DNA from 3 places in the Streptomyces sp. NPDC058864 genome. Region 3 is predicted to be linked to each of the others. Evidence: predicted binding sites of a transcription regulator. Region 3 holds the regulator's gene; each other region holds the start of a gene.
What was found. Region 3 encodes HrcA, which represses chaperone genes, less so after heat shock. Its sites were predicted from a motif close to TTNGCACTCNGNNNNNCNGAGTGCNAA; they were not measured.
Positions count from the first base shown of each region.

Region 1 (9,850 bases), on a different contig from region 3:
GGCGGCTTCGGCGACGTGCCGGTGACCGACGAACTGACCATGCTCAAGGTGCACTGCGAGGCGGTGCTGCGGCTGACCTGCGCCGCCACCGGGGCCATGCGGGAACGCGGGCGCGGCTTCGTGGTCAATGTGGCCTCGGTGGCGGCCTTCGTGCCGCGCGGCACGTACGGGGCGAGCAAGGCGTGGGTCGTCAGCTTCACCCAGGGCGTGGCCCGGGAGCTCGCGGGCACCGGGGTGCGGCTGATGGCGCTGTGCCCGGGCTTCGTCCGCACCGAGTTCCACCGGCGGGCCGGGATGGAGACCGGCGGCATCCCCTCCTGGGCGTGGCTGGACGCCGACAAGGTGGTCGCCGCGGCCCTGCGCGACCTGGCCCGCGGCCGGTCCCTCAGCGTGCCCGACCCGCGCTACAAGGTCGCGGTGGCCGCGGCCAGGCTGGCGCCGAGCGGGGCGCTCGGCCGCGTCTCGTCGAAGGCGGGACGGCGCTTCGGGCCGGCCTACCCCCGCGACTGAGGCCGGTCGCCCCGGCAGCCCGAAGGCCCCCGTTCCCGGGCGGGAACGGGGGCCTTCGCGGACGTGCTCAGTGGGAGTGGCCGTGACCGTGGCCGTGACCGGCCTCGGCGGGCTCCTCCTCCTTCTTCTCCACCACGAGGGTCTCGGTGGTGAGGAGCAGGGAGGCGATGGAGGCGGCGTTCTCCAGGGCGGAGCGGGTGACCTTGACCGGGTCGATGACGCCGGACTTCACCAGGTCGCCGTACTCGCCGGTCGCGGCGTTGAAGCCGTGGCCCTTCTCCAGCTCGGAGACCTTGGAGGTGATGACGTAGCCCTCCAGGCCGGCGTTCTCGGCGATCCAGCGCAGCGGCTCGACCGCGGCGCGGCGGACGACCGCCACACCGGTGGCCTCGTCGCCGGTCTTGCCGAGGCCGTCCTCGAGCACCTTGACCGCGTGAACGAGAGCGGAGCCACCACCGGAGACGATGCCCTCCTCGACCGCGGCGCGGGTCGCGGAGATGGCGTCCTCCAGACGGTGCTTCTTCTCCTTGAGCTCGACCTCGGTGGCCGCGCCGACGCGGATGACGCACACGCCGCCGGCCAGCTTGGCGAGGCGCTCCTGGAGCTTCTCGCGGTCCCAGTCGGAGTCGGTCGAGGCGATCTCGGCCTTGATCTGGTTGACCCGGCCGCTGATCTCCGCGGACTCGCCGCCACCGTCGACGATGGTGGTGTCGTCCTTGGTGACGGTCACGCGGCGGGCGCCGCCGAGCACGTCCAGACCGACCTGGTCGAGCTTGAGGCCGACCTCCTCGGCGACGACGGTGCCGCCGGTGAGGGTGGCGATGTCGCCGAGCATGGCCTTGCGGCGGTCGCCGAAGCCGGGGGCCTTCACCGCGACGGCGTTGAAGGTGCCGCGGATCTTGTTGACCACCAGGGTGGACAGGGCCTCGCCCTCGACGTCCTCGGCGATGATCAGCAGCGGCTTGGAGGCGCCGGCCTGCAGGATCTTCTCCAGCAGCGGGAGCAGGTCCTGGATGGAGGAGATCTTGCCCTGGGTGATGAGGATGTACGGGTCCTCCAGGACGGCCTCCTGGCGCTCCTGGTCCGTCACGAAGTACGGGGACAGGTAGCCCTTGTCGAAGGCCATGCCCTCGGTGAAGTCCAGCTCCAGGCCGAAGGTGTTGGACTCCTCGACGGTGATGACACCGTCCTTGCCGACCTTGTCGATCGCCTCGGCGATCAGCTCGCCGACCTGCTTGTCCTGGGCGGACAGCGCGGCGACGGCGGCGATGTCGTCCTTGCCCTCGATGGGGCGGGCGGTGGCGAGCAGCTCGTCCGAGACGGCCTTGACCGCCGCGTCGATGCCCTTCTTCAGGGCGGCCGGGGAGGCGCCGGCGGCGACGTTGCGCAGACCCTCGCGGACCAGCGCCTGGGCGAGCACCGTGGCGGTGGTGGTGCCGTCACCCGCGATGTCGTTGGTCTTGGTCGCCACCTCCTTCACGAGCTGCGCGCCGAGGTTCTCGTACGCGTCCTCGATCTCGACCTCACGCGCGATGGTGACACCGTCGTTGGTGATGGTCGGGGCGCCGAACTTCTTGTCGATGACGACGTTGCGGCCCTTGGGGCCGATCGTCACCTTCACGGTGTCGGCGAGCTTGTTCACGCCGCGCTCAAGGGCGCGACGCGCGTCCTCGTCGAACTTCAGGATCTTGGCCATACCGGCGGAATTCCTCGTCTTTGGGTTCTCGTCGAAGACCGCGCCCCGGGTCCCCGGTCCGTTCGAGGACTCGGTGTGCCCGGGGCGTGGTCACGGCATTTCTCGCTTGCGCGCGGCGCCGGTCCTACTTCTCGACGATCGCGAGGACGTCGCGAGCCGAGAGGACGAGGTACTCCTCGCCGCTGTACTTGACCTCGGTGCCGCCGTACTTGCTGTACAGCACGATGTCGCCGACCTTGACGTCGAGCGGGATGCGGTTGCCGTCCTCGAAGCGACCCGGGCCGACGGCCAGGACGACGCCCTCCTGGGGCTTCTCCTTGGCGGTGTCCGGGATGACCAGGCCGGAGGCGGTGGTCTGCTCGGCATCCAGCGGCTGGACCACGATGCGGTCCTCGAGCGGCTTGATGGCAACCTTGGTGCTGGCGGTCGTCACGATCCGACCTCCCCCTTCAAAGGGCTCACGGGAGTGTCTGTCTGGGGTGGCGACCTGGTAGGCCCGTCGTCGCGGGTGCCGGACCTGCCCGTCGCGTTTGTGCTGGCACTCGGCAAGGCTGAGTGCCAGGTCCGAGACTAGGACGCGCTTAGCACTCGGTCAAGCGGAGTGCCAACGCCGCGCCGTACGATCCGCTCTCCCCCAGGTGGAACGGCATGCCCGGAAGCTCGGTTCCGGGCCCGCCGCGCGCCGGGCGCGGCACGCGTGAGGCAGGTCGCGCACCCCGGCCGGACCGGCATCTTCGTCGTCGCGCCGACGCCGGCGCGCGGCGCGACGCGGGTCCGGCCGTCTTCCGCCCGCCTCGTCCGCACGTGCGCCAGGCCGGTCCGGCGGGCAGCGGCGCCGCGGGACAATGGACGGCGTGGATCTTGACGCGTTCTCGGCTCTCCTGACCGACGAGGGGCAGTCCCTGCTGGCCTCCCTGCGGGACTACGACCCCGCCGCCGAACTGGCGACCGCGACGCGGCTGCGGCGGGAGCACGACGCCGGGCTGGTGGCGGCCGCGCTGACGCAGGCCCGGCTGCGGCAGCGGGCGGCGGCGAAGTTCGGCGAGGACGCGTACCGGATGTACTTCACGCCCGACGGGGTCGAGCAGTCGACGCGGGCCTCGGTCGCCCGGCACCGGGCGGAGCGGTTCGCCGCGCTCGGGGTGCGGCGGCTGGCGGACCTGTGCTGCGGGATCGGCGGGGACGCCGTCCCGCTGGCCCGCGCCGGGGTGGAGGTGCTGGCGGTCGACCGTTCCGAACTGACCTGCGCGGTGGCGCGGGCGAACGCGGAGGCGCTGGGACTGTCCGGTCTGATCGAGGTGCGCTGCGCCGACGTGACGGAGACCTCCGTGGACGGCTACGACGCGGTCTTCGCCGATCCGGCCCGGCGCGGCGGGCGGGGCCGGATCTTCGACCCCGAGGCGTACTCCCCGCCGCTGTCGTGGGCGGTGGCGGCGGCCCGTAAGGCCCCGCTGGCGGCCCTGAAGGTGGCGCCGGGGATCCCGCACGAGGCCGTGCCGGAGGACGCCGAGGCGGAGTGGGTCTCCGACCACGGCGACGTGAAGGAGGCCGTGCTGTGGTTCGGCACCGCCCCGGGGGCCCGCCGGGCGACCCTGCTGCCGTCGGGCGCCACGCTGCCCGCCGCCGGCCTGCCCGACCCGCAGGTGCGCCCCGTGGGGCGCTGGCTGTACGAGCCGGACGGCGCGGTGATCCGGGCCCACATGGTGGCCGACGTGGCGGCGCGGGTCGGCGGCGGCCTGATCGACCCGACCATCGCGTACGTCACCTCGGACGAGCCGCACACGACGCCCTGGGCGACCGCCTACGAGATCACCGACGTGCTGCCCTTCAACCTCAAGCGGCTCAAGGCGCTGCTGCGCGAACGCGAGGTGGGCGTGCTGACGGTGAAGAAGCGCGGCTCGGCCGTCGAACCGGAGGAGGTGCGCCGCCGGGTCAAACCCCAGGGCCCGCACGCGGCCACGGTCTTCCTGACCCGTGTCGCGGGCGCCCCGAGCATGCTGCTGGGCACCCCGGCCCGGACGGACGCTCCGGCCCGCCCCGCGGCCGACGGCGCCTAGCCCCGCCGCAGGAGGCTCCTCGCGACGCCCGGCACGTCGCCGAGGGCACCGGCGAGGACGGTGGGTCCGCAGCTGCCCAGGGCGGGGCCGGTGTAGCCCCAGGCCGCGCCGATCGAATGGATCCCGGCGGCCGCCGCGGCGGCGACGTCGGAGGGGCTGTCACCCACGAAGCAGGCACGCCCCGGCGGCACCCCGAGGCGGTCGAGCGCGAGCAGGATGCCCTCCCCGGAGGGCTTGGGCGCGGCGTCGCCCCACCCGACCACCACGCCGAAGTACGCCGACAGCTCCGCGGGGACGAGCCGCGCCACCCGGCTCGCGGGCTGCATGGTCACCACCCCGATCGCGGTGCCGGAGGCCGCGAGGTCGCTCAGCACGCCGGCGGCGCCAGGGAACGGGGACGCACCCCACGTGGCGAGGGTGAGCGCGTCCTCCCAGGCGGTCCCGAACACGGTCTCCTCGTCGGTCACCCCGAGCCGAGCCAGCAGTTCGTGGTGGGGAAGGTGGTCGAGTCCGGCCGGCAGACGGCTCTCGTCGACGCGCTCGCCCAGAGCCGCGGCGGCGACGTCGAGAATCGCCCGCCGCATCGCCCGCCGGCTGTCGAGGAGGACGCCGTCGAGATCGAAGAGGACGGCACAGCCGGAGTCGGTCATCGGTACTTCTCGCCACCTGAGGGAACGCCTCCCGGACACCGGTCGTCCGGCAGGACGCCTGCTCGGGGGCGCCACGGCAGAAGCCCGGTTGCCTTCGGCGCCGGAGTCATCCTACGACCGGCCCTCCCGGCGCCGGGACCTGCTCCCCCTCGCCCACCGACTCGAAGCGCCAGCGGTGGACGGCCCGCCGGGCCAGCCCCTCGTCCGGCTCGGGCAGTTCGGGCAGCACCGCCTCGTACGGGGCGTCCCACCAGGTGATGACCAGCACGCGGTCCTGGGGGGCGGAGAAGGTCTCCCGGCGCAGCGGGGCCGGCGACAGCGCCCGCGCACGGGCCCACGCCAGAAGCTCGGGCCCGCGCCCCTCGACGGCGCGGGCCTCCCACATGAGGGCGACGGTCACGAGTAGAGGTTGTCCTTGCTGAGCTCGTGGACGTGATCGTGATCGTGGGTGTGGGTGTGGCCGGGCACGGACACGTCCGTGACCTGCAGCGAGGAGTCCGCCGGCAGGTCCCACGTGGACGACGGCCGGCCGCGGGCCACCATCTCCGCGCCGAGGGCCGCGACCATGGCGCCGTTGTCGGTGCACAGCTTGGGCCGCGGCACACGCAGGAGGATCCCCGCGTCCTCGCAGCGCTCCTGCGCCAGCGAACGCAGCCGGCTGTTGGCCGCGACGCCGCCGCCGATCATCAGGTGGTCGACGCCGTTGTCCTTGCAGGCCCGGATCGCCTTGCGGGTGAGGACGTCGACGACGGCCTCCTGGAAGGACGCGGACACGTCCGCGACCGGCACCTCCACGCCCTCCCGGCGCTTGGACTCGATCCACCGCGCCACGGCTGTCTTCAGGCCGGAGAAGGAGAAGTCGTAGAGCGGGTCGCGGGAGCCGGTCAGACCGCGCGGGAAGCGGATCGCGTCCCGGTCGCCCTCGCGGGCCACGCGGTCGATGGCGGGCCCGCCGGGGAAGCCGAGGCCCAGCACCCGGGCGACCTTGTCGAAGGCCTCGCCCGCCGCGTCGTCGATGGTGGAGCCCAGCGGGCGCACGTCGCCGGTGATGTCGGGGGCCAGCAGCAGCGAGGAGTGGCCGCCGGACACCAGCAGCGCCATCGTCGGCTCGGGCAGCGGCCCGTGCTCCAGCTGGTCCACGCAGATGTGCGAGGCGAGGTGGTTGACCCCGTACAGCGGCTTGCCGAGGGCGTAGGCGTACGCCTTGGCCGCGGACACGCCGACCAGCAGGGCGCCCGCGAGCCCGGGGCCCGCGGTGACGGCGATCCCGTCCAGGTCGGAGGCGGCGACGCCGGCCTCCTTCAGCGCGCGCTGGATCGTGGGGACCATCGCCTCCAGGTGCGCGCGGCTGGCGACCTCGGGGACGACGCCGCCGAAGCGGGCGTGCTCGTCGACGCTGGACGCGACCGCGTCGGCGAGCAGGGTGTGCCCGCGCACGATGCCGACACCGGTCTCGTCGCAGGACGTCTCGATGCCGAGGACAAGGGGCTCGTCAGCCATGGGTGGTCTCTGTTCCTTGTAGTCCCGGTACGTCAGGGGAGGCCGGCAGCTCGCCGAGCCTCATCACGAGGGCGTCGACGTTGCCCGGCTGGTAGTAGCCGCGCCGGAAGCCGATCGGCTCGAAGCCGAAGCGCGCGTAGAGCCGCTGGGCACGGACGTTGTCGACGCGCACCTCCAGCAGCACCTCGTGGCATTCGAAGGCGGTGGCCTGCCGCAGCAGTTCCCCGAGCAGCTGTGCGCCGAGGCCGGTGCCCCACTGCTCGGTGGCGACGGCGATGGTCTGCACGTCCCCGGTGCCGGCGACGGCTGCCAGGCCCGCGTAGCCGACGATCCGCCCGGCCTCGTCCTCGGCCGCGACGTAGTGCCGGGTCGCCGAAGGGTGCCGCGCGTCGGCCAGTTCGGACCAGAACATGCCGCGCGACCACGCGTCGTCCGGGAAGAGCCGGTGTTCCAGCTCCATCACCGCGTCCAGGTCCCACCAGCGCATCTCGCGCATCACCGCGGTCACTTCGGCAGGACCGCCTTGTAGCCCGCCGGCACCTGGGCATCCGGGCGGCGCAGGTACAGCGGCAGCGCGGGGAGGAAGTCCTCGCCGTCCGCCAGCTTCACGGCGGCGAGCGCGGCCAGCGCGGCGGCGGACTGGTCGGCGGGCGGGCGGACGTCGGTGAAGACCTCGGGGTAGAGGGCGGCGCCCGCGCCGACCGCGGGCACTCCCGCGACCTCGTCGGCGATGTCGGCGGGCCGGTCCACGGCCGGGTCGGTCAGCCGGGCCCGCGGGCCCTCGTACCGGGCCCAGTAGACCTCCTTGCGGCGGGCGTCCGTGGCCACGACGAACGGCCCCTCGACGCCGGCGGCGTACGCCAGGCCGTCGAGGGTGCAGATCCCGTGGACGGGGACGCCGAGGACGTCGGCGAAGGAGACCGCGGTCACCAGCCCGACGCGCAGTCCCGTGTACGGTCCGGGGCCGACGCCGACCACGATCCCGGTCACGTCGCCCAGTCCCGTCCCGGCTTCTCGCAGCACTCGGTCCACGGCGGGCATCAGCAGCTCCCCGTGCCGTCGCGCGTCGATCTCCGTCGACTCTGCGAGCACGCGCCGGCCGTCGTGCAGGGCGACCGTCACGGCGGGGGTTGCGGTATCGAAGGCAAGCAGCAGCACGCGTTCAGCCTACGGCGTTCACCGGGGTGGCCCTGCCAGGACGGGGGCACCGCGGCCGCCCGGGACGGCGCTCCCGCCGCCGTGCGGCACGGCTGCTAACGTCAACCCAGCGTGACGCCCACCTCCGGAGGAAAGCCGTGGCAAGGATCGGTTCAGGGACGATCGTGACCGGACTGACCGCAGCCGCCCTGGCCGCCGTCGGCGTGCTCGCCGTCCAGGCCTCCGGCTCCGCCGACGAGATGCCCAAGGGCGCCCGCCCCGCGGCCGCCGCCGGTGCCGGCCCCACCACGAAGGCCTCCGCCTCGCCCTCCCCGGAGAAGAAGAACGAGCTCCCCCCGGCATCCGGCAGCGGCACCCGGGTCGTCTACTCGCTCCGCTCGGACCGCGTCTGGCTGGTCGGCGAGGACGGAACGGTGCGCACCACCTACGCGGTCGTCCCCGGCACGGTCGACCCCGCCCCCGGCAGCTACTCCGTGACCTCCCGCAGCGCCGCCGGGGTCGGCGGCGACGGCGTGGCCGTGGAGAACGTGGTGCGGTTCACGACCGTGGACAGCGTGGTGATCGGCTTCAGCGCGGCGAAGGACGGCTCCCTGCCGGACGCCCCGCCCCCGGGCCAGCAGACGGGCGGCATCCGCGAGAAGCGGAAGGACGGGGCCGCGCTGTGGAAGTTCGCGACCATCGGCAGCAAGGTCGTCGTCGTCCGCTGATTTCCCCCGGACGAGTGAACGCCCGTGGGGCCCTTACGACGGACGGCACGCGTCCCGCGCCCCGCCGCGTCCGCCTAGGCCGCGTCCGCCTCGGGCCGCGTCGTGGGCTCGTCCTGTGCCGCGTCCGGTTCCGGCTCCTCGTGCTCCTCCGGCGGGGTGCACACCGCGTTCGCCGCCGCGGACGCCGCGAGCAGCGCCTGCATCGAGTAACCCGGCTCCGGGGCCGTGTGGGCCGACATGGATGCCTCCTGGGTCCGACGGGGTCGGGTTAGGCTGCCCTAACCAGCTCCTGGACTCCAGCAGAACACGTGGGACGTGCCGTACGCAACATCTTCCCGACACCTTGTCGGAACGGTTACGCGCTCAGATGCCGAGCCCCGTCAGGTCCTCACCGGCCCAGCGCGCACCGACACCGGTGACGACGACCTCGCGCACGTCGTGGTCCTCCTGCCCGTTCGCCGCGACCTCGCCCACCGCACGGTGGATCACCAGCTGCAGCCGGTCGTCGGAGAGCTCCTCGACCTTGCCCTCGCCCCACTCGACCACGACCACCGACTCCGGCAGCGAGACGTCGAGGTCCAGGTCCTCCATCTCGTCGAGACCGCCGGTCAGCCGGTACGCGTCCACGTGCACCAGGGCCGGGCCGCCACGCAGCGAGGGGTGCACCCGCGCGATCACGAAGGTCGGCGACGTCACCGCCCCCCGGACGCCCATGCCCTCGCCGAGGCCACGGGTCAGCGTGGTCTTGCCCGCGCCCAGGTCACCGCTGAGGACGACGAGGTCGCCGGCGCGCAGCAGCGGCGCGAGACGGCGCCCCAGCTCGCGCATCTGGTCGGGGGTCTTGACCGTGACCCTGATCGCTTCCATGCCGATGGCTTCCATGCCCATGTGCCCGAATGCTACGCGCCGCCGGAGACCACCCGGTCCGCCCTGCCCGGCCCGGCGGGCGGCGGCACCGCCAGTTCGCGCAGCGCCTGCGGGACGGGGGCGCGCGAGGCGTCGGCCGCCTCGGCAAGCAGCGCGGCCAGATGCGTGCTGACCAGCTCGGGGTGTTCCAGCATCACCAGGTGCCCGGCCCCGGGCACCACCACCAGCTCGGTGTCCGGCAGCCGCTCGGCGATGGCCCGGCTGTGCTCACTGGGCGTCAGCAGGTCCTTGTCCCCCGCCAGTACGAGCCCTGGCAGGCCGTCCAGCACGTCCAGGGCCTCGCTCTTCTCGTGCTCGGTGAAGGCCGGGTAGAACTCGGCGACGACGTCGATCGGGGTCGACTCGATCATCCGCTCGGCGAAGCGCGCGACGCCCGGGTCCACGTCGGAGCCGAAGGAGTAGCGCTTGATGATCCCGGCGAAGAGGTCGGCCGTCGCCCGGCGCCCCCGCTCCACCAGGTCGACCTGGGTGCCCAGGATCCGCAGCACCCCCGGCGCCAGCGCCCGCAGCGCCCGCGCGCCCGCCGCCGGCAGGCCGAGCGTCACACTGGCCAGTTTGCCGGAGGACGTGCCGACGAAGGCGAAGCCGGCCACCCGCTCGGCCACCACTTCGGGGAACTGGTCGGCGAAGGCCATGACCGTCATG
Region 1 is NZ_JBHYMQ010000001.1:20,874-30,723, reverse strand. Features, by position in the region: gene ACFW3D_RS00155 (SDR family NAD(P)-dependent oxidoreductase) at 1-510, shown strand, start outside; gene groL (chaperonin GroEL) at 578-2,206, opposite strand; gene groES (co-chaperone GroES) at 2,331-2,639, opposite strand; gene ACFW3D_RS00140 (THUMP-like domain-containing protein) at 3,052-4,263, shown strand; gene ACFW3D_RS00135 (HAD family hydrolase) at 4,260-4,913, opposite strand; gene ACFW3D_RS00130 (hypothetical protein) at 5,020-5,313, opposite strand; gene tsaD (tRNA (adenosine(37)-N6)-threonylcarbamoyltransferase complex transferase subunit TsaD) at 5,310-6,413, opposite strand; gene rimI (ribosomal protein S18-alanine N-acetyltransferase) at 6,406-6,900, opposite strand; gene tsaB (tRNA (adenosine(37)-N6)-threonylcarbamoyltransferase complex dimerization subunit type 1 TsaB) at 6,918-7,571, opposite strand; gene ACFW3D_RS00110 (hypothetical protein) at 7,736-8,278, shown strand; gene ACFW3D_RS00105 (hypothetical protein) at 8,353-8,517, opposite strand; gene tsaE (tRNA (adenosine(37)-N6)-threonylcarbamoyltransferase complex ATPase subunit type 1 TsaE) at 8,642-9,166, opposite strand; gene ACFW3D_RS00095 (alpha/beta fold hydrolase) at 9,178-9,850, opposite strand, start outside.
Region 1: a site for HrcA is predicted at 2,788-2,814, ahead of groES (co-chaperone GroES). Genes of this name have one in related genera too.

Region 2 (9,850 bases), on a different contig from region 3:
GCGGTCCGGGCCGCCGACCGCCTCCCGCAGCGCCGCCAGGCGCTCCTCCACGTCCGGCCGGTGCGCCCGCTCCCGCAGGAAGTCGGCGTCCGCGCCGAGGCCGTGCACCCCGATGCGCGTGGTGCGGCCCCGGTGGGTGATCGTCAGGCTGCCCGCGTCGCGGATGACGGACGCGCCCAGCACGTCGGCGCAGCACGCGGCGAAGGCGTCCGCCCAGCGGCGGGTCAGGAAGCCCGCCCGGTCGGCGCCGAGGATGCCGCTCAGCACCTCCGCGGCGACGTCGTCCGGCAGCAGGCGGAAGTAGTCCGGCGGGGCCCACGGGGTGTGCGAGAAGTGGCCGATGCGCAGGTCCGGGCGGCGGGAGCGGAGCAGCTGCGGCACCAGCGCCAGGTGGTAGTCCTGCACCAGCACGGCCGCGCCCTGGCCGGCCTCTTCGGCGAGCGCGTCGGCGAAGGCGGCGTTGTACGCCACGTACGCCGCCCACTGCTCGCGGAAGTCCTCGTCGAAGACGGGCTCCAGCGGGGTCTGGAACAGCATGTGGTGGACGAACCACAGGACCGAGTTGGCGATGCCGTTGTAGGCCGAGGCGAAGGTGTCCGCCGGGATGTCCAGCATCCGTACGTGCTGGCCGCCGGTGTCGGCGGTGGGCAGCCGGCCCGTGCCCCCGGTGCTGCGAAGCACGGCGGCCCGGTCCCCCTCGCCCAGGGCCGCGCAGACCCAGACGGCGTCCGCGTCCGGCCCGATCGCGCTCAGGCCCGACACGAGTCCGCCGCCGCCGCGGCGGGAGGTGAGCGTGCCGTCCTCGCGGAGGCTGTACGACACGGGGCCGCGGTTGGACGCGACCAGAACGCGCGCGGCATGCGATGCGACCATGCGGCCAGCCTAGCCACGCATGCCTGACCGCAAACGTACGAGCTAGCCCAGCCGGGGGTTTCCGGCCGTGACCCGTTGCGGGTCGGCCGCTTGCCCCACGACGGCGCCGCACCTGTGCGGTACCGCGGGTGTCGTTGGCGTATTCACGCCGGTGGTGGGGGTGTGCCGACCTGTTCCGCCTTGCGGAACGACTTCCCACAACCCCCGGACGCCGGGCACCGGCCTCCGGCGGGCGGCCGACCCGCAACCGGGTCCCTGCGTCACGCCACCGCGCGGCGGCGGGCGTACTCGGGGACCGTCCGCATCGGGGGGCGCTCCTCCGTCGCGACCTCGTGGACCCGCGGCTCGAAACCGCCTCCCGGCGCACGGTCGAACTGCGTGAGGACGGGCCGCACGAGATGGCCCCGCGCCAAGCGGATCTGCGCCGTCCGGTAGATCGCCGCCGCCATGCGGCCCAGCGCCTGGCCGTCCTGGTGGCGGTGGTGCCGGACGCCGACGTCGACCTGGGCCAGCGCGTCGAGCCCGACCGTGTTGAGCGCGTCCACCAGCAGCCCGAGCTCCACCCCGTACCCCACGGGGAACGGCAGCCGCTCCAGCAGCGAGCGCCGCGCCGCGTACTCGCCGCCCAGCGGCTGGACGAACCCGGCCAGCTGCGGCCAGTGCAGGTTGAGCAGCGGCCGCGCGACCAGCTCCGTCACCCGGCCGCCGCCGGCCGGGACGACCGTTCCGCCGGTCTCCAGGGGCCGGTCGTACATCGCCTTGACCAGCTGCAGGTCCGGGTCCGTGAGCAGCGGCCCGACGATCCCCGACACGAAGCGCGCGTCGAACTCCCGCAGGTCGGAGTCGACGAAGCAGACGATCTCCCCGCGCGTCACGAGCAGCGAGCGCCACAGCACCTCGCCCTTGCCTGGCAGCGCGGGCAGCCGGGGGAGCACCTCGTCCCGGTGGACGACGACCGCGCCCGCGGCCGCCGCGACCTCGGCCGTGCGGTCGGTCGACCCGGAGTCCAGCACGACCAGTTCGTCGACCAGCGGGACCGCCTCGCTCATCAGCTCGCGGCGGATCGTCCCGACGATCTCCCCGACCGTGGCCTCCTCGTCGAGGGCGGGCAGCACGACGCTGACCGTGCCGCGCGAGCCCGCGGCGCGCTTGGCGGCGAGCAGTTGCGGCAGCGGCCTGTGGTCGGCGGTCCAGGACCGCCGTTGCAGCCAGCCGGCCACCTCGTCGAGCACCGGGTTGCTCCGTTTCTGCCCGTCTCGCAGGACGGACGGCCCATGACCAGGTTCGAGGTCGTCGGTTACAGTCTTGAACACGAGGCATGACCATCGTATGTCCACGGTGATCGCGCCCCGTCCGACAAATGCCCGGGCAGTGCGCCCGGCGCCATACCGCTCATCCAGAGGGGCAGAGGGAACGGCCCGTTGAAGCCCCGGCAACCCTCCCGCCGACCGCGAGGTCCAGGTGGGGAAGGTGCCAATTCCGTCTCACGGCGAGATGCGTCGTGAGGAAGATGAGGAGAAAGGGCCTCGCCTGACATGGCTGCGCAATCCGTTGCATCCGCGTCCACCGATTCCGCCTTCGGCCCCGCGTCCGCGCTCTCCTGCCGCGAGTGCGGCGAGCGCTTCCCGCTGGAGCCCCTCTTCGCCTGCGAGGCCTGTTTCGGGCCGCTCGAAGTGGCGTACGACCTTCCGGGCGGCGACCCCGAGACCCTCCGCAAGCGGATCGAGTCCGGGCCGGACAACATCTGGCGCTACGCGCCGCTGCTGCCCGTCCCCGCGGACGTGGCCTCCAAGCCCAACCTCAACCCGGGCTTCACCAAGCTGGTCAAGGCCGACAACCTCGCCCGCGAACTGGGCGTCACCGGCGGCCTGCACATCAAGGACGACTCCGGCAACCCGACCCACTCCTTCAAGGACCGGGTCGTCGCCATCGCCCTGGAGGCCGCCCGCACCTTCGGCCTCACCACCCTGTCCTGCTCCTCCACCGGCAACCTGGCCGGCGCCGTGGGCGCCGCGGCCGCCCGGGCCGGCTTCCGCTCCTGCGTGTTCATCCCGCACGACCTGGAGGAGGGCAAGGTCGTCATGGCCGCGGTCTACGGCGGTCAGCTGGTCGGCATCGAGGGCACCTACGACGACGTCAACCGCTTCTGCAGCGAGCTGATCGGCGACCCGATCGGCGAGGGCTGGGGCTTCGTCAACGTCAACCTGCGCCCCTACTACGGCGAGGGCTCCAAGACGCTCGCCTACGAGATCTGCGAGCAGCTGGGCTGGCGCCTGCCGGACAACATCGTCATCCCGATCGCCTCCGGCTCGCAGCTGACGAAGATCGACAAGGGCCTGCGGGAGCTGATCGCGCTCGGTCTGGTGGAGGAGAAGCCGTACCGCATCTACGGCGCCCAGGCCGAGGGCTGCTCCCCGGTCTCCACCGCCTTCAAGGCCGGCCACGACGTGGTGCGTCCGCAGAAGCCGAACACCATCGCCAAGTCGCTCGCCATCGGCAACCCGGCCGACGGTCCGTACGTGCTGGACATCGCCCGGCGTACGGGCGGCGCCGTGGAGGACGTCACCGACGAGCAGGTGGTGGACGCCATCAAGCTGCTCGCCCGGACCGAGGGCATCTTCGCCGAGACGGCCGGCGGCGTGACGGTCGGCGTGCTGCGCAAGCTCATCGAGACCGGGCAGCTCGACCCGGCCGGGGAGACCGTCGTCCTCAACACCGGCGACGGCCTCAAGACGCTGGACGCCGTCGCCCCGACCTCCCGCCCCACGGCCACCATCCGCCCGAGCCTCGACGCGTTCCGCGCCGCCGGCCTGGCCGGCTGACCCCACCGCACCGGCTGACCCAGACTGAAGGTGAACCCCGCATCATGAGCGCTACCGTCCGCATCCCGACCATCCTCCGCACCTACACCGGCGGCCGGGCCGAGGTCCCGGCCGAGGGCGGCACCCTGGCCGAGGTCATCGACTCGCTGGAGCTGAACCACCCCGGCATCTCCGCGCGGGTCCTGGACGACACGGGCAAACTGCGCCGTTTCGTCAACGTCTACGTGAACGACGACGACGTCCGCTTCTCCGAGGGCCTGCAGACCTCGGTGGGCGAGGGTGCGTCCGTCTCGATCATCCCGGCGGTGGCCGGGGGCTGCTGAGCCGCACGGCCCGCGGGCGACAGGGGTGCCGGGTACGTCCCGGCACCCCTGTGTGCTTCAGCGGTAGTTGAAGGGCTGTACAGTTGCCCTGAGCGGCCCGCAACTCCCTGCAACGCTCTGCGCAAGCCCCCTTTACCGGGGCGGCCTTGTCGACGATTTATCGCCAAATTCACGCGATGTTTGTCGCGTTGGCGGCTTATGTCCGGTCCGAGTTGCCCCGGATTATTCACCGATCAGGCTCTTCTTCCGATTCCCTGTGCCCGGAATTCTCGTCCGATTGACCTGTTGCAGACAGCGTCCGGACAGATACATTCAGCCGCGGTCGACGCGTTCCGGCGCACGCCCCCTTGGCTGTAGGGGGTGAGGTCTGACCCGGGTCCGCGAGGTGCGGGTCTGCGAAGGGCCAGCAATAGGGGAGTTAGGAATGGCTCAGGGCACCGTCAAGTGGTTCAACGCGGAGAAGGGCTACGGCTTCATCGCGGTCGACGGTGGTGCGGACGTCTTCGTGCACTACAGCGCGATCCAGATGGACGGCTACCGCACCCTCGAGGAAGGTCAGCGGGTCGAGTTCGAGATCTCGCAGGGCCAGAAGGGGCCGCAGGCGGACATGGTCCGTCTCGCAGCCGGCTGACGCGCCGCGCATCGGCCACGGAGCACTTTCGCGTACGGCCGCTCAAACGTACGCGTCGAGGCCCGCCCCCCGCACGGGGGCGGGCCTTCGTGCTGTCCCGCCACCCCCGGACCCGGACCTGCGGGTTGTCCACGGCCACGGCCAAGCGGCTTGCACTCTCCTAGGGCGAGTGCTAATCATTGGCGTTAGCACTCTGACGTTGAGAGTGACAAAGGACCGAGTGGGTGAGGCCCGCACGACCGCCGGAAAGGAACCGGCGGGAGGGCAGGCCGTCCGTCGCGGGCGCCGGCGCGGTCCTGGAGTAATCCTTCCCCGCAGCCCTGTGCCGCGGGGGGACCCCAAGTCCGGGAGGACCACTTCACATGGCCAAGATCATCGCGTTCGACGAGGAGGCACGGCGCGGTCTCGAGCGCGGGATGAACCAGCTCGCCGACGCCGTCAAGGTCACCCTTGGCCCCAAGGGCCGCAACGTCGTCCTCGAGAAGAAGTGGGGCGCCCCCACGATCACCAACGATGGTGTGTCCATCGCCAAGGAGATCGAGCTCGAGGACCCGTACGAGAAGATCGGCGCCGAGCTGGTCAAGGAGGTCGCGAAGAAGACGGACGACGTCGCCGGTGACGGCACGACGACCGCGACCGTCCTCGCCCAGGCGCTGGTCCGCGAGGGCCTGCGCAACGTCGCCGCCGGCGCCAACCCGATGGCGCTGAAGCGCGGCATCGAGAAGGCCGTCGAGTCGGTCTCCGCCGCTCTCCTCGAGCAGGCGAAGGACGTGGAGACCAAGGAGCAGATCGCCTCCACCGCCTCCATCTCCGCCGCCGACCCGCAGATCGGCGAGCTCATCGCCGAGGCGATGGACAAGGTCGGCAAGGAAGGCGTCATCACCGTCGAGGAGTCCCAGACCTTCGGTCTGGAGCTGGAGCTCACCGAGGGTATGCGCTTCGACAAGGGCTACATCTCGGCGTACTTCGCCACCGACCTGGAGCGTATGGAGACGTCCTTCGACGACCCGTACATCCTGATCGTCAACTCCAAGATCTCCGCGGTGAAGGACCTGCTCCCGCTGCTGGAGAAGGTCATGCAGTCGGGCAAGCCGCTGCTGATCATCGCCGAGGACGTCGACGGCGAGGCCCTGTCGACCCTGGTCGTCAACAAGATCCGCGGCACCTTCAAGTCCGTCGCGGTCAAGGCCCCGGGCTTCGGCGACCGCCGCAAGGCCATGCTCGGTGACATCGCCATCCTCACCGGTGGCACCGTCATCTCCGAGGAGGTCGGCCTCAAGCTGGAGAACGCCGGTCTCGACCTGCTCGGCCGCGCCCGCAAGGTCGTCGTCACCAAGGACGAGACCACGATCGTGGACGGCGCCGGGGACCAGGACCAGATCCAGGGCCGCGTGAACCAGATCCGTGCCGAGATCGAGAACAGCGACTCGGACTACGACCGCGAGAAGCTCCAGGAGCGTCTGGCGAAGCTGGCCGGCGGCGTGGCCGTCATCAAGGCCGGTGCCGCCACCGAGGTCGAGCTCAAGGAGCGCAAGCACCGCATCGAGGACGCGGTGCGCAACGCCAAGGCCGCCGTCGAGGAGGGCATCGTCGCCGGTGGTGGCGTGGCCCTGCTCCAGGCGTCCAACGTCTTCGAGAAGCTCGAGCTCGACGGCGACGAGGCGACCGGTGCGTCGATCGTGAAGCTGGCCCTGGAGGCCCCGCTGAAGCAGATCGCCGTCAACGCCGGCCTCGAGGGCGGTGTCGTGGTGGAGAAGGTGCGCAACCTGACCCCGGGTCACGGCCTCAACGCCGCCACGGGCGAGTACGTCGACCTGATCGGCGAGGGCATCATCGACCCCGCCAAGGTCACGCGCTCCGCGCTGCAGAACGCGGCCTCCATCGCCGCGCTCTTCCTCACCACCGAGGCCGTCATCGCGGACAAGCCGGAGAAGGCCGCTGCCCCGGCCGGCGGCGGCATGCCCGGCGGTGACATGGACTTCTGATCCTCCGGGACCAGGACTCCGCACCACGGCAGAAGACCGAGGGCGGTACCCCGCAGGGGGTACCGCCCTCGGGCGTTTCCGGGTGACGTCCGGTCAGGGGACGGCGACCGGCGCGTCCAGCAGCTCGCGCCAGGTGCGCACCGCCTCCGGGTCGACCGGCCCGGCCCAGCCGCCGGGGCGCACCGCGCCCCCGACGTGGAAGGCGTCGATGCCGGCCGCGAGGAGCCGCGGCAGGTGCTCGGCGCGGAGCCCGCCGCCCACCATGAGCTGGGGCTCGCCGGGACGTCCCGCCTCCGCCAGCAGATGGCCGAGCCCGTCGTCCACACCGCGTGCGGAGCCCGCGGTGAGGAAGGTGTCCAGCCCGGGCAGCCCGCGCACCGCCGAGCGCACGGCCTCCCGGTCGGCGGAGTGGTCGATGGCACGGTGGAAGGTCCAGCGGGCCCCGGAACCGATCGCGTCGACGAGCCGGCGCACGGCCGCCAGGTCCGGCACGCCCGAGCCGTCGAGGAAGCCGAGCACGAACTCGTCGGCGCCCTCGCCGCGCAGCTCCGCCGCGGCCACGCAGAGCGCGTCCGCCTCGCGGGTGCCGCCCACGGCGAAGTCGGCGCGGGCCCGCAGCATCACCCGGACCGGGATGTCCACCGCGGCGCGGACGGCGGCGAAGGTCTCCCGGGACGGCGTCAGGCCGTCGGCAGCCATGTCGGTGACCAGTTCGAGGCGGTCCGCGCCGCCCGTGCGGGCCGCGCGGGCGTCGTGGGCGTCGAGCGCGATCACTTCGAAAATTGGTCTAGACATATCTCCAGGGTGTCACATGCGCACGCGTGACCGCGACCCCCCGTACCCCACAATGACCTTCATGGCTGACACCGCTACCGAAACCGGCTCCGCCCTCCTCGCCCGCTGGTGCGACCTGCTGCGCCGCTGCCAGACGGAGTCCGTCGACCCGGTGCCGTACGGCAAGGACCTGATCGCCCGCTGGTCCGAGCCGCACCGCCGCTACCACACCACCTCCCACCTGACCGCCGTCCTCGACCACGTCGAGGTCCTCGCCGGGCACGCCGAGGACCCGGACGCCGTCCTGCTCGCCGCCTGGTTCCACGACGCCGTCTACCGGCCCGACCGCTCGGAGAACGAGGAGCGCAGCGCCCGGCTCGCCGAACGCGCGCTCCCCGAGGCCGGGGTCCCCGACACGATCACCTCCGAGGTCGCCCGCCTGGTCCGGCTCACCGTCACCCACCACCCCGCCGAGGGCGACCGCGACGGCGAGGTCCTCTGCGACGCCGACCTGGCCGTCCTCGCCGGCGACCCCACCGGCTACGCCGAGTACGCGGCCGCCGTCCGCGAGGAGTACGGCTTCGTCCCCGACGACGCCTTCCGCGCCGGCCGCGCCGACGTCCTGCGTCAGCTGCTGAGACTGCCCCGGCTCTTCCGCACCCCGGAGGCGTACGAGCGCTGGGAGTCCACCGCCCGGCGCAACCTCACCACCGAGCTGGAACTGCTCGCCCCGGGCGATGTGGACGACGACGGCCGATGAGTCCGGGGCGTGCGGCCGGTCGTCACCTCCGTGGGGAGCAGCCCGCGGCACGAGACGAAGGGGTACGACAGCGATGACCGACGACACCGACACCGAGGTGCAGGCCGCCGCCGCGGCCGAGTTCCTGGCCCTGGCCGATCTGCTCGAGAGGGCCCCCGGAGCGTGGTGGGACACCCCCTCGCTGTGCGAGGGCTGGCGGGTGCGCGAGGTCGTGGCGCACATGACGATGGCGGCGCGCTACTCGCAGGAGGCGTTCATGGCGCTCCTCGCCGAACACGGCTTCGACTTCACACGGCTGTCCGACGCGGTCGCCGCGCGGGACGGCGCACTGCCCACCGGGGAACTGGCCGGCTGTCTGCGCTCCGAGGTGATGCAGCGGTGGCAGCCCCCGGGCGGCGGCGCCCACGGCGCGCTCAACCACGTGGTGATCCACGGGCTGGACATCACCGTGCCGCTGGGCGCGGAACGCCGCGTCCCGGCGAAGACCCTCGGCATCCTCCTCGACGACCTCACCACGGGAGGCGGGCACGCGCGTTTCGGCGTCGCCGTCGAGGGCCGCCGGCTGCGGGCCACCGACCTGGACTGGTCGTACGGTTCGGGCCCGGAACTGCGGGGCACCGGAGAGGACCTGGCCCTGGCGATGTGCGGGCGCAGGCTGCCCGCCGGGCGGCTGGAGGGCGAGCCGCTGTGAGCGGGGCGGCCGGAGGCCGCCAGGCCGTGTCGTCGCATGCCCTCCCCAACCTTCGGCCGGGGGTGCCCCCACCCAGCGGCGCCCGGCACGGCACTCCGTCGGCGTTCGGCCCTGGGGGACTTGTCGAATCGTCCGGTAGCCCACTACGAGGACGACTCTCCGCCCTGCGATGCACCGCGCCGGGAGGCACCTCCCGGCGGAGCTGGGGGAGCCCGTTCGGCGACGCGGCCTCGCTAGGCCTCGTGCGGCCGGCCCTTGGGGCGGCGCAGGCCCGCCTCGGTGAGGTGGCGCAGCAGTTCCTTGCTGCCGACCTGGACGGCGCCCGCGGCGACGGCCGAGGAGTAGCGCTCGCTGGGGACGTCGTAGTGGTCGCCGTCGAAGGCGCGGCGGGGCGCGCCGATGGCGTCGGCGAAGGCGTGGAGCTCCTCGTAGGAGGAGTCGCTCACCATGTGCGACCACATGCGGCCGTGGCCCGGCCAGGTCGGCGGGTCGATGTAGACGGTCACGTCAGCGCGGCTCGCGGAGAGCGGCGGACAGGCCGCCGACGGGGGCGACGGCCTCGCCGAGCGACTCGCACACCCAGTGCGGGTCGGGGCCGAGTTCGGGTTCGACGTCGAGGGCGTGCGGGTCGGCGCAGCGCGGGCAGAGCGGCCAGCGGCCCATCCGCTCCAGCAGGGCGTCCTTGACGTCCTGGGCGACCAGCCCCGCGACGAACCCGGCGCCGTCCGGCCACTGCTCCACCCACCAGCGGCGCTGGGAGACGGCCTCCTCGACGAGGGAGACGACGTTCGCGTCGGCGACGCCGGTCGCGGCCAGGTCGGCGAGGACGAGCGCGCGGGCACCGTGCAGGGCCGCTTCCAGGCCGGCGGAGGGGCCGGGTGCGTCAGGATCCATGGGCTCCATTGTGGACCAACCCCGCGCAGGCGTTCTTGACGCGGTCCGGAGCTGAAAATAGCTTTCGTCCGTGGCCGAGAAGATGAAGGAAACCTTC
Region 2 is NZ_JBHYMQ010000008.1:123,153-133,002, reverse strand. Features, by position in the region: gene ACFW3D_RS09345 (alpha,alpha-trehalose-phosphate synthase (UDP-forming)) at 1-873, opposite strand, end outside; gene ACFW3D_RS09340 (glucosyl-3-phosphoglycerate synthase) at 1,134-2,105, opposite strand; SAM riboswitch class I at 2,263-2,390, shown strand; gene thrC (threonine synthase) at 2,409-3,695, shown strand; gene ACFW3D_RS09330 (MoaD/ThiS family protein) at 3,740-4,018, shown strand; gene ACFW3D_RS09325 (cold-shock protein) at 4,443-4,649, shown strand; gene groL (chaperonin GroEL) at 5,012-6,634, shown strand; gene ACFW3D_RS09315 (copper homeostasis protein CutC) at 6,728-7,429, opposite strand; gene ACFW3D_RS09310 (HD domain-containing protein) at 7,482-8,168, shown strand; gene ACFW3D_RS09305 (maleylpyruvate isomerase family mycothiol-dependent enzyme) at 8,242-8,859, shown strand; gene ACFW3D_RS09300 (DUF4031 domain-containing protein) at 9,093-9,365, opposite strand; gene ACFW3D_RS09295 (DUF8819 family protein) at 9,367-9,753, opposite strand; gene ACFW3D_RS09290 (MurR/RpiR family transcriptional regulator) at 9,836-9,850, shown strand, end outside.
Region 2: a site for HrcA is predicted at 4,799-4,825, ahead of groL (chaperonin GroEL). Genes of this name have one in related genera too.

Region 3 (9,850 bases):
TCGAACTGCTCTGCCGGCTGGAGGGCGCGGCACCCGGCGGCCACGAGGAGGGCGGCCTCGTCGTCGAGGTCTCCGACCACCACCCCGCCCGGGTCGTCCGAGACCGGGCCGAACTCGCCCGCGAGGGCCGCGACGGCGGGCGCGGACTGCAGCTCGTCTCCGCGCTCTCCGAGGAGTGGGGCATCACCTACCGGCGCGACCTCAAGACCATCTGGTGCCGGCTGGCCGCCGGTGAACCCGAGGAGGCGCTGCCGTCGGCCCCCGAGGCAGACCGTGACCTGCTGCGCGGACTGCGCGCCACCGACATCCTCGCGGCGACGGCCCACCGCCTGCCGCGGCGGCACGACAGCGAGTGGATCAACCGCGGCTCGCTCTCCTTCCTCGCCGAGGCCTCCGACCTCCTCGCCGGGCAGCTCGACGAGGACATGGTCGCCTCCCTCGCCGGGCAGTTGCTCGTGCCCCGGCTCGCCGACTGGTGCGCCGTCTGGCTCTCCGGGGACGGGCCGGAGGGCACCGAGCCGCGCCTGGCCCGCGTCTGGCACGCCGCGGAGAGCCGCATCGACGGGCTGCGCATGGTGCTGGAGAAGGAACCGCCGCCGCCCGGCTCCCGCGCCGGCGCCGTGCCCTGGCCGTGGCCCGCCACCGACCAGGGCACGGACGCGTTCGGCGCGGCGCTCGCCTGCCCCCTGGTCACCGGCGGCCGCTGCCACGGCACGCTGCTGCTCGGGCGCACCGGGCTGACGCGCTTCCCCGACGAGGTCATCGGCCTCATCGAGGACTTCGCGCGCCGTGTCGCGCTCGCGGTGGGCACCGCCCGCCAGTACACCCGGCAGGCCATGATCAGCCGGGTCCTGCAGCGCGGCCTGCTGCCCGCGGGGCTCGGCGCGGTGCCGGGCGTCGACACGGCCGTGGTCTACGAGCCCACGCGTGCGGACGTCGTCGGCGGCGACTTCTACGACCTCTTCCCGGCGGGCGGCGGCCGGTGGTGCTTCGCCCTCGGCGACGTCCAGGGCAACGGCCCCGAGGCCGCCGCGGTCACCGGGCTCGCCCGGCCCGTCATGCGGCTCCTCGCGCGCGAGGGCTACGGCGTCGCGGAGGTCCTCGACCGGCTCAACCGCGCCCTTGCGGACGAGGCCGCGGCGGCCACGCTCGGCGACGCGCTCGGGCCAGGGTGGGACGTCGGGCCGCGGTTCCTGTCCCTCCTCTACGGGGAGATCGTGCCGGAGGGGGTGGGGGAGGGCCCGGGGGGGCCCGGGAAGGGAGTCCCGGGCGCCGGTTCAGGTGGCGGCGCCCTGTGCACCCTGGCCAGCGCCGGGCACCCCCTTCCGCTCCTCCTCACGAGCGGCGGCGCGGTCCGGCCCGCGGCGGTGCCGCAGATACTGCTGGGGATCACGGACGACGCGCGGTACCGCAGCGAATCGTTCCGGCTGGCCCCCGGGGACACGCTGCTGTGCGTCACGGACGGGGTGACGGAGCGGCGCAACGGGAGCCGGCAGTTCGACGACGACTACGGGCTCGCGACCGTGCTGGCGGCTTGCGCCGGGCTGGGGGCGGCGGGGGTGGCGGAGCGGATCCGGCGGGCGGTGCACGAGTACGACGTGGCGCCGCCGGATGACGATCTTGCGGTGCTTGTGCTTCAGGCCCAGTGCGGGGCGCTTCGCGGATTGCCGGTTGGTCGTGGTTGCGGTCGGTTGTTCGTGTGCGGGTTGTTTGCGCCTGCGGCGGGGGTTTTTCCCCGCCGCCCGCCCGTGGCCCCGGTCGGTCAGTGACCGCCTCGCTGCGTGCGGCGGTGGGTCGGTGGCGCGCCGGCGCACGTCCTCAGCGCTCGCGGATTCGCCGGATCATTTCGTCACCGGCATCACCGCTCGTCGCTTCCGGGCGCACCCCGCCACACCCCCTCCCGTCGTATGGGCGACTGACGGCCGGAGGGGGGTGAAGAGGCAATCCGGGGTCACCCCGGTTCGCCTTCTCACCCCCAGCGGGCGTTGGTCGCTCGCGATACGGAGGGGGTGGGGGAGTTGGGGGCACCCCCGGCCGAAGGCTGGGGGAGGGTGGGCGTTCTGGACGCTGACGTGTATTTGTTGTGCGGCAGAGCGGTGCCGAACCCGGATTGCCCGCCATGCACATAAATATGCGGTACAGAATGCCCACCCCGGAGGCCCCACCCCCGGCCCACCCACCGAACCGGGCGAGACCCGCACCAAACCGTCCCCGGGATGGGGGTCCCCCCGGCCGAAGGCTGGGGGAGGGCGGGCGGTGGGGAAAAGAACCCCAACCGCAACCACAACGCACCCGCACACGGACAAACGGCCCGGAGGGGATGGCGGACAATGGGGGGTATGCCATCCGTACTGCCCGACGGGGAGCCCATGCCGGAGGACGGCGCGCTCCCGCCGACCGCGCTGACCGGCGCGGATTCCCGCCCGCTGGGGTTCTACCTGCACGTCCCGTACTGCGCGACCCGCTGCGGTTACTGCGACTTCAACACCTACACCGCCGCCGAGCTGCGCGGCACCGGCGGCGTGCTCGCCTCCCGGGAGAACTACGCGGACACCCTGGTCGACGAGATCCGGCTGGCCCGCAAGGTGCTGGGCGACGACCCACGCCGGGTCGAGACCGTGTTCGTCGGCGGCGGGACGCCGACCCTGCTGCCGGCCGCGGACCTGGCCCGGATGCTGGGGGCGATCCGGGACGAGTTCGGCCTGGCGGAGGGCGCGGAGGTCACGACGGAGGCGAACCCGGAGTCGGTGGATCCGGCGTACCTGGAGGAGCTGCGGGCCGGGGGGTACACGCGGGTCTCGTTCGGGATGCAGAGCGCCCGCCCGCACGTGCTGCAGGTGCTGGACCGGCGGCACACGCCGGGCCGCCCGGAGCAGTGCGTGGCGGAGGCGCGGGCGGCGGGGTTCGAGCACGTCAACCTGGACCTGATCTACGGCACGCCCGGGGAATCGGACGACGACTGGCGGGCGTCGCTGGACGCCGCGATCGGCGCGGGGCCGGACCACGTGTCGGCGTACGCGCTGATCGTGGAGGAGGGCACGCAGCTGGCGCGCAGGATCCGGCGCGGCGAGGTGCCGATGACGGACGACGACGTGCACGCGGACCGCTACCTGATCGCGGAGGAGCGCCTGGCGGCGGCCGGCTACGGCTGGTACGAGGTGTCGAACTGGGCGACCTCGGAGGCGGCCCGGTGCCGTCACAACGAGCTGTACTGGACCGGCGCGGACTGGTGGGGTGCCGGACCGGGCGCGCACAGCCACGTGGGCGGGGTGCGCTGGTGGAACGTGAAGCACCCGGCGGCTTACGCGGCGGCGCTCGCCGAGGGCCGCAGTCCCGGGGCGGGCCGTGAGGTGCTCGCGGCGGAGGACCGCCGGGTGGAGCGGATCCTGCTGGAGCTGAGGCTGTCCGACGGCTGTCCGCTCGACGTGCTGGCCCCGGCGGGTGCCGGGGCCGCGGAGCGCGCGGTAAGGGACGGCCTCCTGGAGTCCGGTCCTTACCGCGAGGGCCGGGCCGTCCTCACCCTGCGCGGCCGCCTGCTGGCGGACGCGGTGGTCAGGGACCTGGTCGACTGAACCCCTCGCGCCGGGCCGATCACGCAGGACATCGCGATTCCGGAGGAGGCGAGCGAACCCCAGCCGGACCTCGTGATCCTCGAGCGCGGAGCGGGGCCCGCGTCGGGACGCCTTCTGCCGCCGGAGGCCGTCACCCTCGTCGTCGAGGTCGTCTCCAGGACCAGCGCCCACCGGGACCACGTCGTCAAGCGGTCGCTGTACGCCGCCGGGAAAGTGCCGGTCTACGTGATCGTCGACCCCCTGGCGGCCAAGTGCGTCGTCCTCACCGAGCCCGCCGGCACGGGCGATCAGGCCGACTACCGGGCCGAGCGCACCTGGAAGTTCGGTGAGGCGGTGCGGTTGCCCGTGGTGGACGTCGTCCTGGACACGTCGGAGTTCGGGGTCCTGCCGGGGCTCAGCCCGGGGACGTGACGAAGTCGATCAGCTCCTCCACGCGGCCCAGCAGCTCCGGCTGGAGGTCCTTGTAGGAGCGGACGGCGCCCAGGATGCGCTGCCAGGCGGCGCCGGTGTTCTCCGGCCAGCCCAGGGCGCGGCACACGCCGGTCTTCCAGTCCTGGCCGCGGGGGACGGCCGGCCAGGCGGGGATGCCGAGGGACGAGGGCTTCACGGCCTCCCAGACGTCGATGTAGGGGTGGCCGACGACCAGGACGTGCTCCCCGGTGACCTCCGCGGCGATGCGGGACTCCTTGCTGCCGGGCACGAGGTGGTCGACGAGGACGCCGAGGCGGGCGTCCGGGCCGGGGGCGAAGGACGCGGCGATGGCGGGGAGGTCGTCGACGCCCTCCAGGTACTCGACGACGACGCCCTCGACGCGCAGGTCGTCGCCCCAGACGCGTTCGACCAGTTCCGCGTCGTGGCGGCCCTCGACGTAGATCCGGCCGGCCCGGGCGACCCGGGCGCGGGCGCCGGGGACGGCGATGGAGCCGGAGGCGGTCAGCCGCGGGCCGGCCGCAGGGGCGGCGGAGGGGCGCACGAGGGTCACCAGGCGGCCCTCCAGGAGGAAGCCGCGGGGCGTCATGGGGAAGACGCGGTGCTTGCCGAAGCGGTCCTCCAGGGTGACCGTGGGGCCTTCGGCGGTCTTCTCGCAGCGGACGACCGCGCCGCAGAAGCCGGTGGACACCTCCTCCACCACCAGGTCCCGCTCGGCCGCGACCTCGGGCGCGGGCGTGGCGGGCCGTTTCCAGGGCGGGGTGAGGTCGGGGTCGTAGCTGCGGCTGCGCATGCCAGGGATCGTATCCGCGCGGCGCGCCGCTCAGGCGGATCCGAACCGGGCGGCGAGCGCGTCCCGTTGGGCGCGGACGAAGCGGGCGTCGACGACGGCGCCGTGGCCCGGCACGTACAGCGCGGTCTCGCCGCCCAGATGCAGCAGCCGGTCCAGGGCGGCGGGCCAGGCCTGCGGGGCGGCGTCCGGCCCGGCCTGGGGCTCGCCGGACTCCTCGACGAGGTCGCCGCAGAAGACCACGGCCGGCGTGCCCGGCACGACCACCACCAGGTCGTGCGTGGTGTGCCCCTCACCCGGGTGGACGAGCAGGACCTGGCGGTCGCCCCCGAGGTCGAGTTCGTAGGAGCCGTCCACGAGGTGGCCGGGGCGTACGAGGGCCTCCGCCGCCCGTGCGGACTCGGCCTGGCCGGCGCCGTGCTTGACCGCGTCCACGCCGAGCGAGAAGCGTTCGCGGTCGAGGTAGGTGTCGAGGGTCATCTCCCCGAAGACCTGGACGCCCTCGAAGGCGGCCGTGCCGAAGACGTGGTCGAAGTGGCCGTGGGTGAGTGCGATGTGCGTCACGTCCCGCCCGGTCAGTTCGTGGACCTCCCGGCGCAGTCCGGCTCCCTCGGGCACGGAGGAACCCGTGTCGATCAGCAGCACGCCCCCGTCGCCGACGACGACCCCGACGGTCACGTCGAGGAAGGGCAGCCGCCGCCGCGCGACCCCCGGTGCGAGCTGCTCCCAGCCGCCGGGGGAGCCCGGCGCGGTCGGTGTGGTCTCCACAACGTGACGGTATCCCCGCGACGTGCCCCGCGCCCGCTACGGTGGCCGGTCAAGGACGTCCCGGGGCCTGACCCGTGGACGGCCCTTGCCGAGGTCTTGCCACCCCGCCGTACACTGACTTGGGGAAAACTGGCACTCAGGTAAGAGGAGTGCCAGGCCACGGGGGCGACACGACCCGCACGGTGACCGAGCGACTGGAGGTGCGCGATGCTCAGTGAACGACGGCTGGAAGTACTGCGTGCCATCGTCCAGGACTACGTGGGTACCGAGGAGCCGGTCGGCTCGAAGGCGCTCACCGAGCGGCACGCCCTCGGCGTGTCCCCGGCGACCGTCCGCAACGACATGGCCGTGCTGGAGGAGGAGGGCTACATCCAGCAGCCCCACACCAGCGCCGGCCGCGTGCCGACCGACAAGGGCTACCGGCTCTTCGTCGACCGGCTCACCAGTGTCAAGCCGCTGTCCGGTGCCGAGCGCCGGGCCATCGGCAACTTCCTGGACGGCGCCGTCGACCTCGACGACGTGGTGGCCCGTACGGTCCGGCTGCTGGCGCAGCTCACGCGGCAGGTCGCGATCGTCCAGTACCCGTCGCTCACCCGCTCGACCGTGCGCCACGTCGAGCTGCTCGCGCTCGCCCCGGCCCGGATCATGCTCGTGCTGATCACGGACACCGGACGGGTGGAGCAGCGGCTGGTGGACGCCCCCGCACCGGTCGGCGAGACCGTGCTGGCCGACCTGCGCGCCCGGCTGAACAGCCGGGTGGTGGGACGCCGGTTCAGCGACGTCCCGCCGCTGGTGCAGGAACTCCCCGAGGGCTTCGAGCCCGACGACCGGCCCTCCGTCCAGGTGGTCCTCGCCACACTCCTGGAGACCCTGGTCGAGGAGACCGAGGAGCGGATCATGCTCGGCGGCACGGCCAACCTGACCCGTTTCGGGCACGACTTCCCGCTGACGATCCGCCCGGTGCTGGAGGCGCTCGAGGAGCAGGTGGTGCTCCTCAAGCTGCTGGGCGAGGCCAAGGACTCGGGTGTGACGGTGAGAATCGGTCATGAGAACTTCCATGAGGGCCTGAACTCCACATCGGTCGTCTCCGTCGGCTACGGTTCGGGCGACGAGGCGGTGGCGAAACTCGGCGTGGTCGGACCGACCCGCATGGACTACCCCGGAACGATGGGAGCGGTACGCGCAGTGGCACGTTACGTCGGACAGATCCTGGCGGAGTCGTAGTGGCCACGGACTATTACGCCGTGCTCGGCGTGCGCCGCGACGCAGGACCGGACGAGATCAAGAAGGCATTCCGCCGTCTCGCGCGTGAGCTGCACCCGGACGTCAATCCGGACCCGAAGACCCAGGAGCGGTTCAAGGAGATCAACGCCGCTTACGAGGTGCTCTCGGACCCGCAGAAGAAGCAGGTCTACGACCTCGGCGGCGACCCGCTGTCCGCCAACGGCGGCGGTGCCGGCGCGGGCGCCGGCTTCGGCCAGGGCTTCGGCAACTTCAGCGACATCATGGACGCCTTCTTCGGCACGGCGTCCCAGCGCGGCCCGCGCTCGCGCACCCGGCGCGGCCAGGACGCGATGATCCGGCTGGAGATCGAGCTGGACGAGGCGGCCTTCGGCACGACCAAGGACATCCAGGTCGACACGGCCATCGTCTGCAACACCTGCCACGGCGAGGGCGCCGCCCCGGGCACGACCGCGCAGACGTGTGACATGTGCCGCGGCCGCGGTGAGGTCTCCCAGGTCACCCGGTCCTTCCTCGGCCAGGTCATGACCTCGCGCCCCTGCCCCCAGTGCCAGGGCTTCGGCACCGTCGTCCCCAACCCGTGCCCGGAGTGCGCGGGCGACGGCCGGATCCGGTCGCGGCGCACGCTGACCGTCAAGATCCCGGCCGGTGTCGACAACGGCACCCGCATCCAGCTCGCGGGCGAGGGCGAGGTCGGCCCCGGCGGCGGCCCCGCCGGCGACCTGTACGTCGAGATCCGCGAGCTGCCGCACGCGGTCTTCCAGCGGCGCGGCGACGACCTGCACTGCACCGTCACCATCCCGATGACGGCCGCGGCGCTGGGCACCAAGGTCCCGCTGGAGACCCTGGACGGCCTGGAGGAGATCGACATCAGGCCCGGTACGCAGTCCGGCCAGTCGATCCCGCTCCACCAGCGCGGCATCACGCACCTGCGGGGCGGCGGCCGGGGCGACCTCATCGTGCACGTCGAGGTCCAGACCCCGGGCAAGCTCGACCCGGAGCAGGAGGAACTGCTGCGCCGCCTGGCGAAGCTGCGCGGCGAGGAGCGGCCCCTGGGGCAGTTCCAGCCGGGCCAGCAGGGGCTGTTCTCCCGTCTGAAGGACGCGTTCAACGGGCGTTAGGCCGGCACGGCCCAGCCGCCCGGGGGCCCGCGGCCGGGGTGCACGACACCCTGGACCGCGGGCCGTCGTGTGCCGTGAAACGATGGGCGCATGGCCGCCCTGACCCCCCGCTCCCCGAGGACCGCGCCGTGACCGCGCCCGTCTTCGTCGTCGAACCCGGTGCGCTGGGCCCGGGCCGCATCACGCTCTCCGGCCCCGAGGGGCGGCACGCGGTCTCCGTGCGGCGGCTGCGGGCGGGCGAGGAGATCGTGCTCACCGACGGCCTGGGCCGCGGTGCGTACGGCACGGTGGCGGCCGTCGACGGAAAGGACACCCTGGAGGTCGCCGTCGCCGAGGTCCGCGAGGAGGCCGAGCCGCGCCCGCGGATCACGGTCGTCCAGGCGCTGCCCAAGGGCGACCGCGGGGAACTCGCCGTCGAGACCATGACCGAGGTCGGCGTCGATGCCGTCGTGCCGTGGGCCGCCGCCCGCTGCATCACCCAGTGGAAGGGCGAGCGGGGCGCCAAGTCCCTTGCCAAATGGCGGTCGACCGCCCGTGAGGCGGCCAAGCAGGCCCGGCGGCTGCGGTTCCCGGAGGTCGCCGATCTGCTGACGACCCGTCAACTCGCGGGGCTGCTCTCCGGTGCCGCGTTCGCGGCGGTCCTCCACGAGGAGGGCTCGGAGCCGCTCGCCACCGCCCCGTTGCCGCCCGAGGGCGACATCGTGCTCGTCGTGGGCCCCGAGGGCGGGGTCTCCCCGGAGGAGCTCGACGCCTTCGCCGCGGCCGGTGCCAGGCCGTACCGCCTCGGCGCCAGTGTGCTGCGCACCTCCACCGCCGGCGTCGCCGCCACCGCCCTCCTGCTGGGCCGCACCGGACGCTGGGGCTGACGCGGCCGCCGGGCCGGAACCCCCCCCGGCGGGCAATGAGATCGAAAACCCCTGACCAGCACGGCGCCGGGTGGTTAATGTGACGACGTGACGCAGCCGCAGCCTTCGCACCCCGCGTACCTCCGCTTCCCGCACCTGCACGGTGACCTGATCACCTTCACCGCCGAGGACGACGTCTGGGCCGCCCCTCTGGACGGCACCGGCCGGGCCTGGCGGGTCAGCGCCGACAACATGCCCGTCGGCCATCCACGGTTCTCGCCCGACGGGACGCTCATCGCGTGGACCTCCACGCGGGACGGCGCACCCGAGGTGCACCTCGCGCCCACCGACGGCGGGCCGTCGAAACGGCTGACGTACTGGGGCAGCGGCCGCACCTCCGTCCGGGGCTGGACGCCCGGCGGCGACGTGCTGGCCATCAGCACGTACGGGCAGGCGTCGCTGCGCCGCAGCTGGGCGCGGGCGATCCCGGTCGACGGCGGCCCCGCCTCGACGCTGCCGTACGGACCGGTCGGGGACGTCGCCCACGGGCCGGACGGGGCCGTGCTGCTGCTGTCGGCCACGATGGGCCGGGAGGCGGCCGCCTGGAAGCGCTACCGGGGCGGCACCGCGGGCAAGTTGTGGATCGACCGCACCGGTGACGGGGAGTTCGAGCGGATCCACGCCGACCTGGACGGCAACCTGGAGTACCCGATGTGGGTGGGGGACAGGATCGCCTTCCTCTCCGACCACGAGGGCGTCGGCGCCGTCTACTCCAGCCTCCCCGACGGCGCGGACCTGCGCCGGCACACGGCCGTGGAGGACGGCGGCTTCTACGCGCGGCACGCCGCCACCGACGGCACCCGCGTCGTCTACACCAGCACCGGCCGGCTGTTCCTGCTGGACGACCTCGACGGCGCGCAGGCCCGCCCGGTCGAGGTGCGCCTCGGGGGCCAGCGCGCCGACCTGCAGCCGCACCCGGTCCACGCGGCCCACCACCTCGGCGACGCGCGGCCCGACCACACCGGCCGGGGCAGCGCGGTGGAGATCCGCGGCACCACGCACTGGGTCACCCACCGCGGCGGC
Region 3 is NZ_JBHYMQ010000002.1:31,186-41,035, reverse strand. Features, by position in the region: gene ACFW3D_RS01855 (SpoIIE family protein phosphatase) at 1-1,769, shown strand, start outside; gene hemW (radical SAM family heme chaperone HemW) at 2,340-3,572, shown strand; gene ACFW3D_RS01845 (Uma2 family endonuclease) at 3,591-3,983, shown strand; gene ACFW3D_RS01840 (DUF3097 domain-containing protein) at 3,967-4,794, opposite strand; gene ACFW3D_RS01835 (MBL fold metallo-hydrolase) at 4,825-5,559, opposite strand; gene hrcA (heat-inducible transcriptional repressor HrcA) at 5,767-6,783, shown strand; gene dnaJ (molecular chaperone DnaJ) at 6,783-7,922, shown strand; gene ACFW3D_RS01820 (16S rRNA (uracil(1498)-N(3))-methyltransferase) at 8,051-8,788, shown strand; gene ACFW3D_RS01815 (S41 family peptidase) at 8,876-9,850, shown strand, end outside.